DNA from 2 places in the Mesobacillus sp. LC4 genome. Region 1 is predicted to be linked to the other one. Evidence: riboswitches for the same ligand, from Rfam matches in the RefSeq annotation. Region 1 holds a riboswitch; the other holds the start of a gene.

Evidence for each region. Region 1 has a riboswitch for cyclic di-AMP ahead of AB5I83_RS10890 (TrkH family potassium uptake protein). Riboswitches for the same ligand answer to the same signal wherever they lie in the genome.
Region 2: linked by a shared signal. The riboswitch ahead of AB5I83_RS18440 (TrkH family potassium uptake protein) and the one ahead of AB5I83_RS10890 (TrkH family potassium uptake protein) in region 1 are both predicted to bind cyclic di-AMP.

Annotation. Positions count from the first base shown of each region.
Region 1 is NZ_JBGCUB010000002.1:915,438-921,656, reverse strand. Features, by position in the region: gene AB5I83_RS10895 (potassium channel family protein) at 1-329, opposite strand, end outside; gene AB5I83_RS10890 (TrkH family potassium uptake protein) at 342-1,682, opposite strand; cyclic di-AMP (ydaO/yuaA leader) riboswitch at 1,862-2,003, opposite strand; gene AB5I83_RS10885 (diacylglycerol/lipid kinase family protein) at 2,312-3,208, shown strand; gene AB5I83_RS10880 (M6 family metalloprotease domain-containing protein) at 3,239-5,074, opposite strand; gene AB5I83_RS10875 (sulfite exporter TauE/SafE family protein) at 5,922-6,219, opposite strand, start outside.
Region 2 is NZ_JBGCUB010000006.1:132,627-138,845, forward strand. Features, by position in the region: gene AB5I83_RS18430 (NAD(P)/FAD-dependent oxidoreductase) at 1-447, shown strand, start outside; gene AB5I83_RS18435 (SDR family oxidoreductase) at 502-1,263, opposite strand; gene AB5I83_RS18440 (TrkH family potassium uptake protein) at 1,424-2,773, opposite strand; cyclic di-AMP (ydaO/yuaA leader) riboswitch at 2,860-3,008, opposite strand; gene AB5I83_RS18445 (DUF4179 domain-containing protein) at 3,357-4,628, opposite strand; gene AB5I83_RS18450 (RNA polymerase sigma factor) at 4,600-5,148, opposite strand; gene AB5I83_RS18455 (DUF3231 family protein) at 5,312-6,219, shown strand, end outside.

The DNA of each region.
Region 1 (6,219 bases):
AACAATACTTGCGCATGGTGCTTGTTAAGAGCTTTGGCAACGACATTGGCGACTCCCATCTCTTTTAGAATGAGGACGGTTAGAATACTAGCCTGAATGTCATCCCCTATTGCCACAATGACAGTATCGAAGTTCCTGATTCCAACTGCTTTCAAAGTTTGCTCATCGGTTGAGTCACCGATGACCGCATGGGTTACAAACTCCTTATAGTCTTCGATATGTTGTTCACTTTTATCAATCGCTAGTACTTCATTTCCTTCATGATATAATGTGGTCGCCACACTGGACCCGAAACGTCCCATTCCAATTACTGCATACTGCTTTGCCATAATAACATCCTCCTACCCAATCATCACTTTTCCAGCTGGATATCGATAATGATCCTCTTTTCTTTTTTTCGCAATTGCATAAGCCAATGTTAACGGACCAACCCGGCCCGCGAACATCGTTATCGTTATTAATATTTTTCCGTATAATGACAGCTCAGGGGTCAAGCCCATGGACAGACCGACTGTTGAAAAAGCTGAGACCGTCTCAAATAATAGCACCAGAAACTCTTTGCCAGGCTCGGTAATGGTCAACACCATTGTAACCAATCCTATTAGAAAAAGGAAAATCAGTGTAACTGTCAATGATTTAGAAATGATGGTATGATCCATTCTTCTTCCAAAAAAAGTGACATCCTCCCGGCCGCGAATTTGTGACCTCACAGCACCAATCAGGACGGCGAAGGTGGTGGTCTTGATTCCTCCCCCTGTAGACCCAGGCGAAGCACCGATGAACATAAGGAAGATGATCAAGAACAAGGTTGACTGCTTCAAGTCTGGGATATTCAATGTATTGGACCCTGCTGTCCTCGGTGTGACAGCCTGGTAAAACGCTCCGAATATTTTACCAGTCATCGTCATTGGCTTCAAGGTGGAAGGGTTGTTAAATTCCAGGATAAAAATCAGGAGCGCCCCTCCAAACACCAAAACAGCCGATAGTGCTAAAACGATTTTTGAATGCAGGGAAAGTCTCCTTGTCTTGCGATAGTCAAATAGCTCATTCATGACAATGAACCCAATCCCTCCCAAACTGATAAGAGTGATCATGGTGATATTGACGATCGGGTCTTCAGCATAGGCAGTAAGCCCTTTGAATCCACCCATCAAATCAAATCCGGCATTATTAAAGTTCGAAACAGCATGGAAAAATCCAAAATAAATCGCTTTTCCAGCGGCCATTTCTTGTGAAAACCGCAGAGATAGAATGATCCCGCCGGTAATTTCGACTACTGCTGTAAAAAGGAAAATTCGTTTGACAAGCCTGACAATCCCTTCTACAGTCTCGTTATTCAATGACTCCTGGATGATCAGCCTTTCTTTGAACGAAATCCTTTTACCTAAAATAAATGCAAGCAAAGTGGCAAAACTCATGAAACCCAGTCCGCCAACCTGGATCATCGACAGGATGACCATTTCCCCAAAGCGAGTAAAGGTATCACCTGTGTCAACGACGACAAGACCTGTTACACAAGTGGCCGAAGTTGCCGTAAACAAGGCATCCAAAATCGGAAGTCCCCTACCATCCACAGTGGATGCTGGCAGTGATAGCAACAATGTCCCTAAAAGAATCATGGCTCCAAATCCAAAAACAAGTACTTTCGGTGGATCTAATCTAAAAAACAATTTCTTGCGCATGATCCTTCCTTCTTTCCTTAGTATGAGGAATTATGCGTCTAATATTTCTTTGCAGGGACTTTGTTCGATCTGGAATTTAGAATAGTCGACATATCTAAAATACAGCAAAACAAAAAAGCCCCCAGAGGCTAAAAGATAGCAGCCTTGTGGACTTTATACATACTGTCACACAAGCTTCATCTTCCTCTTCTGCAACGCTTACGGAGTTAGCTGTCGGATTAGGGCTCAGAATAGCCCCGCCTGTTATCCAGGCCTCACCCCAAGTGGATTGCTCCACAAAGTTGGTTCCCCCGCTCTATTCAGATTCAGCGATTTAGAAATATGAAACTCATTTAATATCTTAAACTGCTGTAATCATACTCCTCCGCCATTCCATTGTAAACATGAAGAGAAAGCCAAAAAAGGCGCTTTTCATTCAATTTCAACGATAATTGATGACAAACAATCGTATTTCTTACTGAATCGCCGTTTTTCTCCGTTTTACAGGTATTGAATATTGGGGTGATTTACTAGGCGCATTGGAGTTTATATCGATTCATTTAAAGGTAAATAATAGGGTTGAATAAACACGGCAATTATTAAGGGTTGATACTCATTTCTTAAATAAATTGTTCGGGAGGTTATCGTGGATGAAAGCCATGATTATTTTGAATCCATCTTCAGGAAAGGAAAAAGCAGCGGACTACGCTGAAAAAATAGAGGAAACATTACGTGACCGATACGATAAAATCGATATTCGAAGAACTGAGAAAGAGGGCGACGCTGCAGCATTTGCAACTGAGGCCTGCATTTCTTTATACGATACCGTCATTGCAATGGGCGGCGACGGGACCATCAATGAGGCCATAAATGGACTGGCTGAACAAAACCACCGGCCCGCTCTGGGCATCATTCCACTTGGTACGATCAATGATTTTGCGAGGGCTCTTACTATTCCACTGGACCCTTATGAAGCCATGGAAATTTTAAAAAAGCAAAACCTCCGCCCTGTGGATATAGGGAAAATCAATGATCATTATTTCGCGAATGTCATAGCTGTAGGATCCATTGCAGAAGCTTCTTATAATGTGAGTCCAGAACTGAAGACCAGATTTGGTTCCCTGGCTTATTTTATGGAAGGAGCAAAATCATTCCTTAATGGCGAAGCAATCGATTTAGTCGTCGAACATGAAGGTGGAAAATGGGAAGGTCATACTTTCCTGCTGCTTGCTGCACTGACGAATTCTGTTGGCGGCTTCGAGTCCCTTGCTCCCGAAGCAAAGTTGAATGATGGAAAATTGCATACTTTCATCATCAAAAAAGTTTCCGTTCCGAAAATCGCTTCCCTTGTCCCTTCGCTTATTAAAGGAGAGTTAGAGGAAAGTGAAGATGTCGAATATATACGGACTTCTTATCTCAATATTACATCTGACAAGGCGCATGTTGTGAACATCGACGGTGAAGAAGGCGAGCCATTGCCTTTTAAGGCAAAAGTACTTCCAGGACACTTGGATATATTTGTTCCTTTTTTAAATAACAAAAACTGAGCGGGAACGAGTCCCGCTCAGTTTTTGTTTTTACTTCACACTAGAATCAAAGTTATAGAAGAACTTAGCTGAGATCGAGCCATCTTCATTTTCCTTGATATCCGTTACGTGAATTCCGGAGTCAGCCGGTGTAGCACCATAGCCCTTCCAGAAGTAGTAAGAACCTGTGTGGACCTTTCCGCTAACTGGAGTCAGCTTGCTGCCAGTCTTGAAGAAGTCAGCTGCGTCACCGCGGTTAAGGTTCCTCTCTAGATCATACTTGCCATCCGCCTGAAGGACAGAAAGACCATAGTGTGTGACCACTTCACCACTGCTTGCAGTCTGTGACTGATTGAACTGGAAGCGCTTGTTCATCCAGTTTTCCACGTTATTCGGACGGAATCCAGCAGTCTGGTAAAGGTTGATGACATTTTCATCAACATGCCATGCCACTAATCCATGAGCATCTTCACCCTGGCGTACCATTCCTTTATTGAAGCCCTCTTGCTGCATATTTTCAAACAGGAAGTATTCAGTTCCGTTTGAACCTGGAACTTCCATTTTAACAATGCCGTTATCAGCTTTGGCCGCATTAGCTGCCGGTAAAGTGATTTCCTGAACGCCGCTCTCAGGTGTTACTTCGATTGGCTCTGCCCAACCTAAGAAAATCTTTGAGAATGGGTCGAAGTGAGTTGGAGAGTTTCCGGAATAAGCCGATTTATTAGGATAGCGCATCCAAGAACCGCCGGCCATCATCGAGTAGTTACCAACACCTTCAGATGAGTAAACAGTATCATAGAAATCAGGAAGTCCTAGAGCATGTCCAAACTCGTGCGCGTAAACGCCAGTTTGAGCAGGGAAAGGACCCGTTTTTAACTCTTCTTTATATGAGTTAGTTGCTGTATCAAAACCAGATACGTTACCGCCGATACCAGGCTGGATGTTGTAGTTGTTTACGACTACTCCATCGTAAGTCATGTCTTCTGCCACAGTTTTGTTAATCCATTCACCCTGGGACATACCAGCATCAACATCGGCAGGCTGGCCAGTTTCATAGTATTTCCCATAATAAAGTGCGCTTAGCAAGCTCCACTTATGTGACCAGAATTGAGCAGGGTCGCGGCTGAATTCTGCGCCTGTCCCTTCATGGATGACGAAGATATTTGGAACTTCACCGTTCTCAGCGTATTGAGAAAAATCAACTTGTGCATCGGCTGCTTTTAACAGATCACGAATGAACTCACCTGTATGTGCATCACCATTTACGTTCCCAAGCTTATATACTCCACCTTCTGCATAAGTACCTTCCTGGTCAAGGTAATATGAAGCACCTTTAGGCATCTCTACCCAAGCGAAATCGGTATTTTCTTTACGAACAAGGTTTACCTTTCCATAACTTGACTCCGTGTAAGCATTTTGCATCGTACGGTTCTTTGGAACGTCTGCACCATCATATTGCTCGAATTGCTCTAGCTCATACGGATTGTACTCAGTGCCAAAAATCAGGTCCTCATAATACTTGGCAGGTACTTGTCCTGGCATGTCGCCAACAGGCTCATCACCATCAGGATATTTAGCTAACAATACAAGCACAGGAACATCACCTGTTGCTTCATTGTAAGCCACATGATTATCTCCCGGTTGCTGAAACTTCGCACCTGTTTTAGCAATTTTCTCAGCAGGATCGGCCTTCGAAATATCAATTCCTAATTCCTTTGCTCTATCAACTAGCTCCGGAGCTGCACCTACATGGTGAGCAAGGCTTAGTTCATATTTACTTTGCGGTTTGACAGCAGAATCAGTTGAGCTGACTCCAGCGAATACCGCACTTCCTGCCAAAGCTAGAGAAAGCGCTGATGTAGAAAGAACTTTTAACAAATTATCCACTCCCTATTAGAATATTTCCATTTCCTAAATAATATAAAATATTCAGTATATTCTAAATAGGGAAAAAGTATCGTTTGATAGTATTTCTCGTGAGTCGAAAGACTTAACTTTAAACAGCCAGCTATAAATATTTACTATTTTGCCATAATAAACCAAATAATATTTTATTTATGAGACTTGTTAGTAAGGTTCGGACAACTCTTCACGCTTTTCCTTCAAACCTGTCTTAAGTTGGATTATCTTCTGACAGCTTTTCACGCTTTTTCCCAAAACCTGTCTTAAGTTAGATCATCTTTTGACAGCTTTTCACGCTTTTCCTTCAAACCTGTCTTAAGTTAGATCATCTTTTGACAACTTTTCACGCCTTTCCTTCAAACCTGTCTTAAGTTGGAGCTAGTTCGGACAACTTTCCTCGTTTCTCCTTCAAACCTGTCTTAAGTTGGATAATCTTCTGACAGCTTTTCACGCTTTTTCCTCAAACCTGTCACAATACCGATGTTTTCTTGACAGCTTTGAGTCTCTCCACCTGAAACCTGTCACAATACCGACGTTTTCTTGACAGCTTCGTGCCTCTCCACCTGAAACCTGTCATAATAACTACGCTTTCTTGACAGCTTCGTGCCTCTCCACCTGAAACCTGTCATAATAACTGCGCTTTCTTGACAGCTTCATGCCTCCCCACCTAAAACCTGTCTTAATAACTACGCTTTCTTGACAGCTTCGTGCCTCTCCACCTGGATCCTGTCATAATAACTACGTTTTCTTGACAGCTTTAAGTCTCTCCACCTGAATCCTGTCAAAACAGAAAAAGCCTCGCACGAAGCGAAGCTTTTTTCCAAACTGACTGTTACAGGATATCCATCCAAATCTTAATTGCAGTACCTAAGATCAAGAATGCAAGGATGTACTGAAGAATCTTAGTATTCACTTTCTTACCAGCATTTGCACCCATTGGCGATGCAATTAGACTGGCAACTACCATGATCAATGCTGGCCAAAATTCTACCTGGCCCGTGGCAATTTTACCTACTGTAGATCCAATGGAAGAGATGAATGTGATTGCCAATGAAGTGGCAATTGTCATTCTGGTTGGAATCTTCAAAACAACCAGCATGATTGGCACAAGCAAGAATGCTCCGGCTGCG
Region 2 (6,219 bases), on a different contig from region 1:
TCAAAACCTGTCAGCGAGCTATCCTCCTGGTATAACCGCACGCTTTTATGGGAAACAGCGCGGCCCTATATCTACTTGCGGACAACGGCAGATAATCGCATCATTGTTGGCGGTCTTGATGACAATACGAATAAACCCTCAGACCGGGACAGCAAGCTGATCCATAAAAGAGACAAGCTGGTGGATGAGTTTAACAAGATGTTCCCGGAGATCCAATTTGAACCTGAGTATTATTTAGCGGCATTTTATGGGGGGACAGCGGACGGACTTCCGATTATCGGAGTGTATGATGAGTTTCCGAACAGCTATTTCCTCCTGGCGTTCGGCGACAACGGAACCGTATACAGCCAGATGCTCGCGAAAATTATTGCCGAAGACATCGTAAAAGGAAGCAGCCCAGACCTCGAGCTGTATTTACAGAACAGGCCTCATGCAGGCAAAAACTAGAGGGAATCAACAGAAGATGGCTCCTCTTATCACCTAGAGGAGCCATCTTTATGTTTAAAATGCAGATGTCCAACCGCCATCAACTGTAAGAACGGTCCCGTTCACGAAGCTGGACTCGTCGCTTGCCAGGAACAAAGCTGCTTGTGCGATTTCTTCCGGCTTGCCGGCTCGAGGTGATAAAGAGTGGGTCATTCCTGCACGTGACATGCCGAATTCATTGATGTTCGTCATGCTTGAACCAATATTGGTCTCAACTGCTCCCGGTGCGATGGCATTGCAGCGAATCCCTTTTTGCGCATACATGAAGCCGGTATTCTTTGTTAATCCAATCACCGCATGTTTGGATGCACCGTATGCTGCTCCGGCATGCGCACCGCTGAACCCGCCGGTGGAAGCAATATTAATGATGATCCCCTTTTCCTTCTCCAGGAAAATCGGAATCGCTTTTCGCATCGCGCGCATAACGCCTTTCGTATTCACATCGAAAACTTTGTCCCATTTTTCATCCAGAATGTCACCAACCGGCTCAAAGCCATCCATGATGCCGGCATTGTTCACGAGGATGTCCAGCGTGCCAAACTCCTGAACCGCTGTATCGATCATATTCTCCACATCAGCCAATTCCGCCACATTCACTTTCAAAGCCTTAGCAGTTCCACCATTTTCGGTAATCCCCTGTGCAACGGCCTCAGCACCATCACTATTAAAATCAGCGAGAAGAACCTTTGCCCCTTCGCGAGCATAAAGTTCCGCAATCGCCTTTCCCATGCCAGATGCCGCGCCCGTTACAACCGCCACTTTTCCATCCAATTTCATACCGATTACCTCCTTTGTCATATAACAGCATTACCTAATCACTCCCTATTATAAATTGCCTCTTTGCATTTTCTATAACCATATTGTGAATAATTAGTTAATTCTAAGAAAATAAAAAAAGAAGCATCGGGCATCTTCCACCCAATACTTCCCGGCATCCCTATCCGACAATCAATCTTTCTTTCGGATAATGGCATTTTGGTTCTAGCTTTCCACGGTTGAACAGGAAGATAAATGATAGAATTCCTATTCTTCCTATGAACATCAAAGAAATAATGACAATCTTCCCTGCTGTGCTAAGTTCAGGAGTGATTCCCATCGACAAGCCGGTTGTCCCGAAGGCCGAACTGACTTCGAACATGATTTCCATCATCGTGAAGTTTTCCGTCGCGTTCAATATCACCACTGCCGCAAAACAGAGCAGCATAGCCAAAAAACTAACCACTACCGATTTCCGGATATCTTCCTCATGAAGTTCACGTCCAAATACCTTAATCGCATTATGTCCTTTTGCAAAGTTGATGATCAGCAATATGACCACTGCAAAAGTAGTCGTCCTGATGCCGCCGCCAACAGAACTTGGGGAAGCACCGATGAACATTAAAAAGCAAAGCAGCAATAAAGTTGGATTAGAAAAATCACTCACATTCATCGTCGCAAGCCCGCCATTCCTTGTTGAGGACGACTGGAACCAGGCATAAAAAAATGATTCATGCCAGTTGTAGTCCTTGAAGAAATGATTATATTCAAAAAGCAGGATCGCAAATGCACCAAAAAACATAAGCGCAAAGAAGGTTAATGTCGTCAACTTCGTATACAACGAAAAATGAGATCGATGGTGCTTTTTACGGTTCAAAAAGTATTCCTTCACTTCCACTAATACCGGGAATCCTATCGCCCCTAAGGTGAGTAGAATGATGTTGATGGTTTGCACGAAATAATCATGCGCAAAAGGAATCAGTGAACTTCCTGTAATATCAAAACCAGCATTCGTCGTTGCACTGACCGCCGCAAATAAGCCTTGGAGATAGGCTTCTTGCCATGTCGGGAAGTAACCAAGAAAATAGGTTCCTAATATAAGGGCCCCTACGGCCTCGATCAAGAGGATGATGGCCAAAATTTGCCTCATGAGTTTAACGAGACCCGACATCTGCGATTGATTCTGGTCGGTCATGATTAACTGGCGATCTTTAAGACCGATCTTCCTTCGCAATATCATCCAGAAAAACGTACCAAGCGTCATGATTCCAATCCCGCCAAACTGGAGGATGAACATCAATATGAAAACACCAGGCGTACTAAAGGTGTCCGTAGTAGATACAACCGCCAGGCCCGTTACACTAACGGCACTGACTGCTGTAAATAATACATCAATGAACGTCCAATGCACTCCCGGCTTGAGAGCAATCGGGAGACTAAGGAGCGCCGCTGAGATCAACACAGCAAATACATAAAACAATACAATGATTTGCGCAGGCTTCAACCAGTTCCTTTTAAGAATTTTCGCCAAGAATACCCCTTCTAACTATTTCAGATTGTTTTCATTAAAACACAAAAAGACCACCCTAAACAAGAATGGTCAATGCCTATCATTAACCCTTCTCTCTTCACGGCTTACGGAGTTAGCTGTCGGATTAGGGATTGAGAGTATCCCTTTTTAGCTGCATTCGCTAAAATTCACCCCAAGATAAAGTCTCTTTATCAAATATGGTTCCCCCGCTCAAAAGATTCAGCATAAAGGCCTTTTATTAAAATGAATAAGTATAAAATACTCCTATCGCATAAGAGTGTCAATCTCTTTTTAGAAATCGAAGGGGACATTTCATCTAAATGCCAAAGGCACTGTTCCATGAATGAACAATGCCCTCGCATTATTAAGAGCGAACTGGAAAAAAACGCTCGAAATTTCCAAGTCGCCAATAAAATGAAATTTCCGCCAGAAAAATTATGAAAATCGCCAATAAAATCATTTTTTCGCCAATAAAGTTGTGAAAACCGCCAATAAAATCATTTTTCCGCCAATAAAGTTTATAACTGCACAGCAGATGCCACAAAGTCTACCCACATATGCCTCTTTTATTCACCAACACCAATTAATCAACCGGAATCTCAATCTTTTGATTGTATTTTTTCACATAATGGATTCCTTTGACCAGCAAATACTCTGGCATGGACTTCGTTTCAAAGACCATCGTCCGTTCGCTGGTGATTCTATCTCCCTTTTTGTCCAATGTCTGGTCGATGGTTGTTTTTATAGGAGTCACCTTGTCACCACTTTGAACTGAGACACCGTCAAGCAATAGATTCTCGTCTGTCTCAATCGTGATTTCGATTCCACGCTCAGTAGCAGCAACCTTCTTAATCCAAAGGTCGTTCCCATGAAGATCATGCTGTGAACTTTCTGTTACCAGAATCTGTTCCTCTAATTTTTGGTAGCCGACAAACTCATTAAATACCAACTCCAGAGAATGCAACTCTTCTGGCAGACCATCGAAACGCAAATCGAACTTGCTTCCGTTAAAAGCGCTCCTTACACCATACCCTGCATTGTCGATGGTTTTACCATTTGCAATCAACTTGACTCCTTCGAAGCCGAACCTGATCCGGTCAAAATTATCCACGTCCATTTTTCCTTCGATAACGGTCGATGTGGGTGTTGCTGTAATCGTCTTGAACGAAACCGTCCCTTTATCAACCTTTACTGTTTCCTTAATCGACTGTTTTATCTGTGTCTGCATGGCTTTATTCGGATCATAAGGAAACGTGATGCTCCCCTCTTGGTACTCTTGCCCCTGCCAAAAATGCAAAGTCAATTTTTTCGCAAATGGACTGACTGGATCAAAATACATCGTCCCTTTTATTTCCGTACCTTCATCATTCAGCAGCTCCATGCTGCCTCCTCCATGGGCATTGGTGAGGAAGCCGGTAATTTTATCAGAAATAAAGACATAGTCCAGTGAATCCGCAATACCCTGTGGGTTTGATAAGGTATAGTACATAACCAATTGGTTTGCATCCGTCATGATTCCGTCAATGATCAGCTCTGTTCCATCAAACAATGTCGTCTTTTTATCAATGATTTGCCCCATGCCCTTATCATTCAAATCCTTCATTGTTCCTGTCATGATCTCCTCATAACCGAAGATCTTTTTCCCATAGAAGGCAAAGGCATTGTAATTATAGCTGATCAGCATAAAGCACAGAACACCTGCAGCAGCCATCATAATATATGGATTATTGCGTTTAGGCTTCCTTGAAGGCTTTGCATCAAGAGCGCTGCGCATCCTCGCTTCGAAATCCTGCGGAGGTGTCATGTCAGCTATGCGCCTCTTCTCCTCACTCAACACTTCCTCTATCTCTTTCAATGCCTTCACCCCCAAAATGATCCTTCATTTTCCTTAACCCCTGAAAGACCCTCGATTTCACTGTTCCAATTGGAACATCTGTCAGATCAGCAATACTCTGATAATCCAGATCGAGAATATACTTCATTTGAATCGCTTCTTTTTGATCCTCACTCAAAATCGCTAACATCTCGGCGATCTCTAAAGGCTGCACATTCGATCCGAAAGAAGGCTGTTCCTCCTCTTTGGAAGACTGCCAGTTTTCCATCAGTACAACCTTCTTTTGGTTGCGAAGTGTTGTTTTGCAGAGGTTCACAAGAATGGTCTTGCTCCAGCTGTAAAAAGCCTCTTCCTTCTTCAGCTGGCCGATATTTTCATACAGCCGGACAATCATCTCCTCCAGCACATCCATCGCATCATGCTCATTCCGCATATATGTAAAAGCAAGCCGGTACATGGCGTCCTTCTCAGCCATAATCAACTCCAGCAACGCATCCTTACTGCCCTTTTTGGCCTTTTTCACCAGCCGAACAATATTCATCCCCTCACCCCGCTCCTATGTAAGAGTCGTAACTATGTAGAAAAGTTCATTTCTTTTTAAAAATTTTATTTTGGATAGTGTGCTTCTAGACGATAACAAAATCTTGAACATGGTATATTCATATTTCATTTAAACGAGGAAATAATACCAGCGAGGTGAAAACATGGATAAAGATAAAATACAGCTTACATCTTCCGAGATTGGAAGCTTATGGGGCGAATATGTAAACGGAACAATGATCGACGCAGTAAATAAATATATGTTCACCATTATTGAAGATGAAGCGATCAAGGCAATATTCGAGGATGCCATTTCGAAATTCGCTCGTCAAAAGAAACAACTGGTAACTTTTTTGCAGAATGAAGGATTTCCAGTACCCGTAGGATTTGGAGAAGCAGATATCAATTTAGAGGCAAAAAGGTTGTTCTCTGACATCTTTTGCTTGAATTACTTACATATCATGACACTCCACGGGATGCTTGGCCATATCACCGCTTTAGGCGTTTCTGTCAGAAAGGACTTACGCGATTTTTACGATTCATGCGATAACGATGGAAAAGAAATGTACCACAAGACAATCGAACTATTACTAGAAAGAGGCAGTTTCCAAAGAGATCCTTTATTTTACCCTGCTAAAAATCCTGAATTTATTGTCAGCCCCGATTTTACAGATGGCATTTTCGGAAAAGGCAGAAGTTTATCTGCCACAGAAATTATCAGTATCTCTTTCAACATAAAAAAGAATATCATGGCGAAAACTCTGTCGATTGCTTTCAGCCAAGTTGCCCACTCTAAAGAAGTGAGGAAGTTCTTAGCTGATTCTGAGAAAACAGCTGACCAACAAATACAGGCCTTTGCCAAAATCATGCACGAAGATAACCTGCCAGTTCCCCGTTCTTGGGAAACAGAAGTCACCACATCAACAGAAGCTCCTTTTTCAGATAAGCTGATGATGTATCATACCGGCTTCTTATACCAGGCTGCGCAAGTATATCATGGCACAGGTTTGGCTTCCGCTATGCGTACTGACCTGATCACAACCTATGAAAGCATCGTTCTCAAAAACCTCAT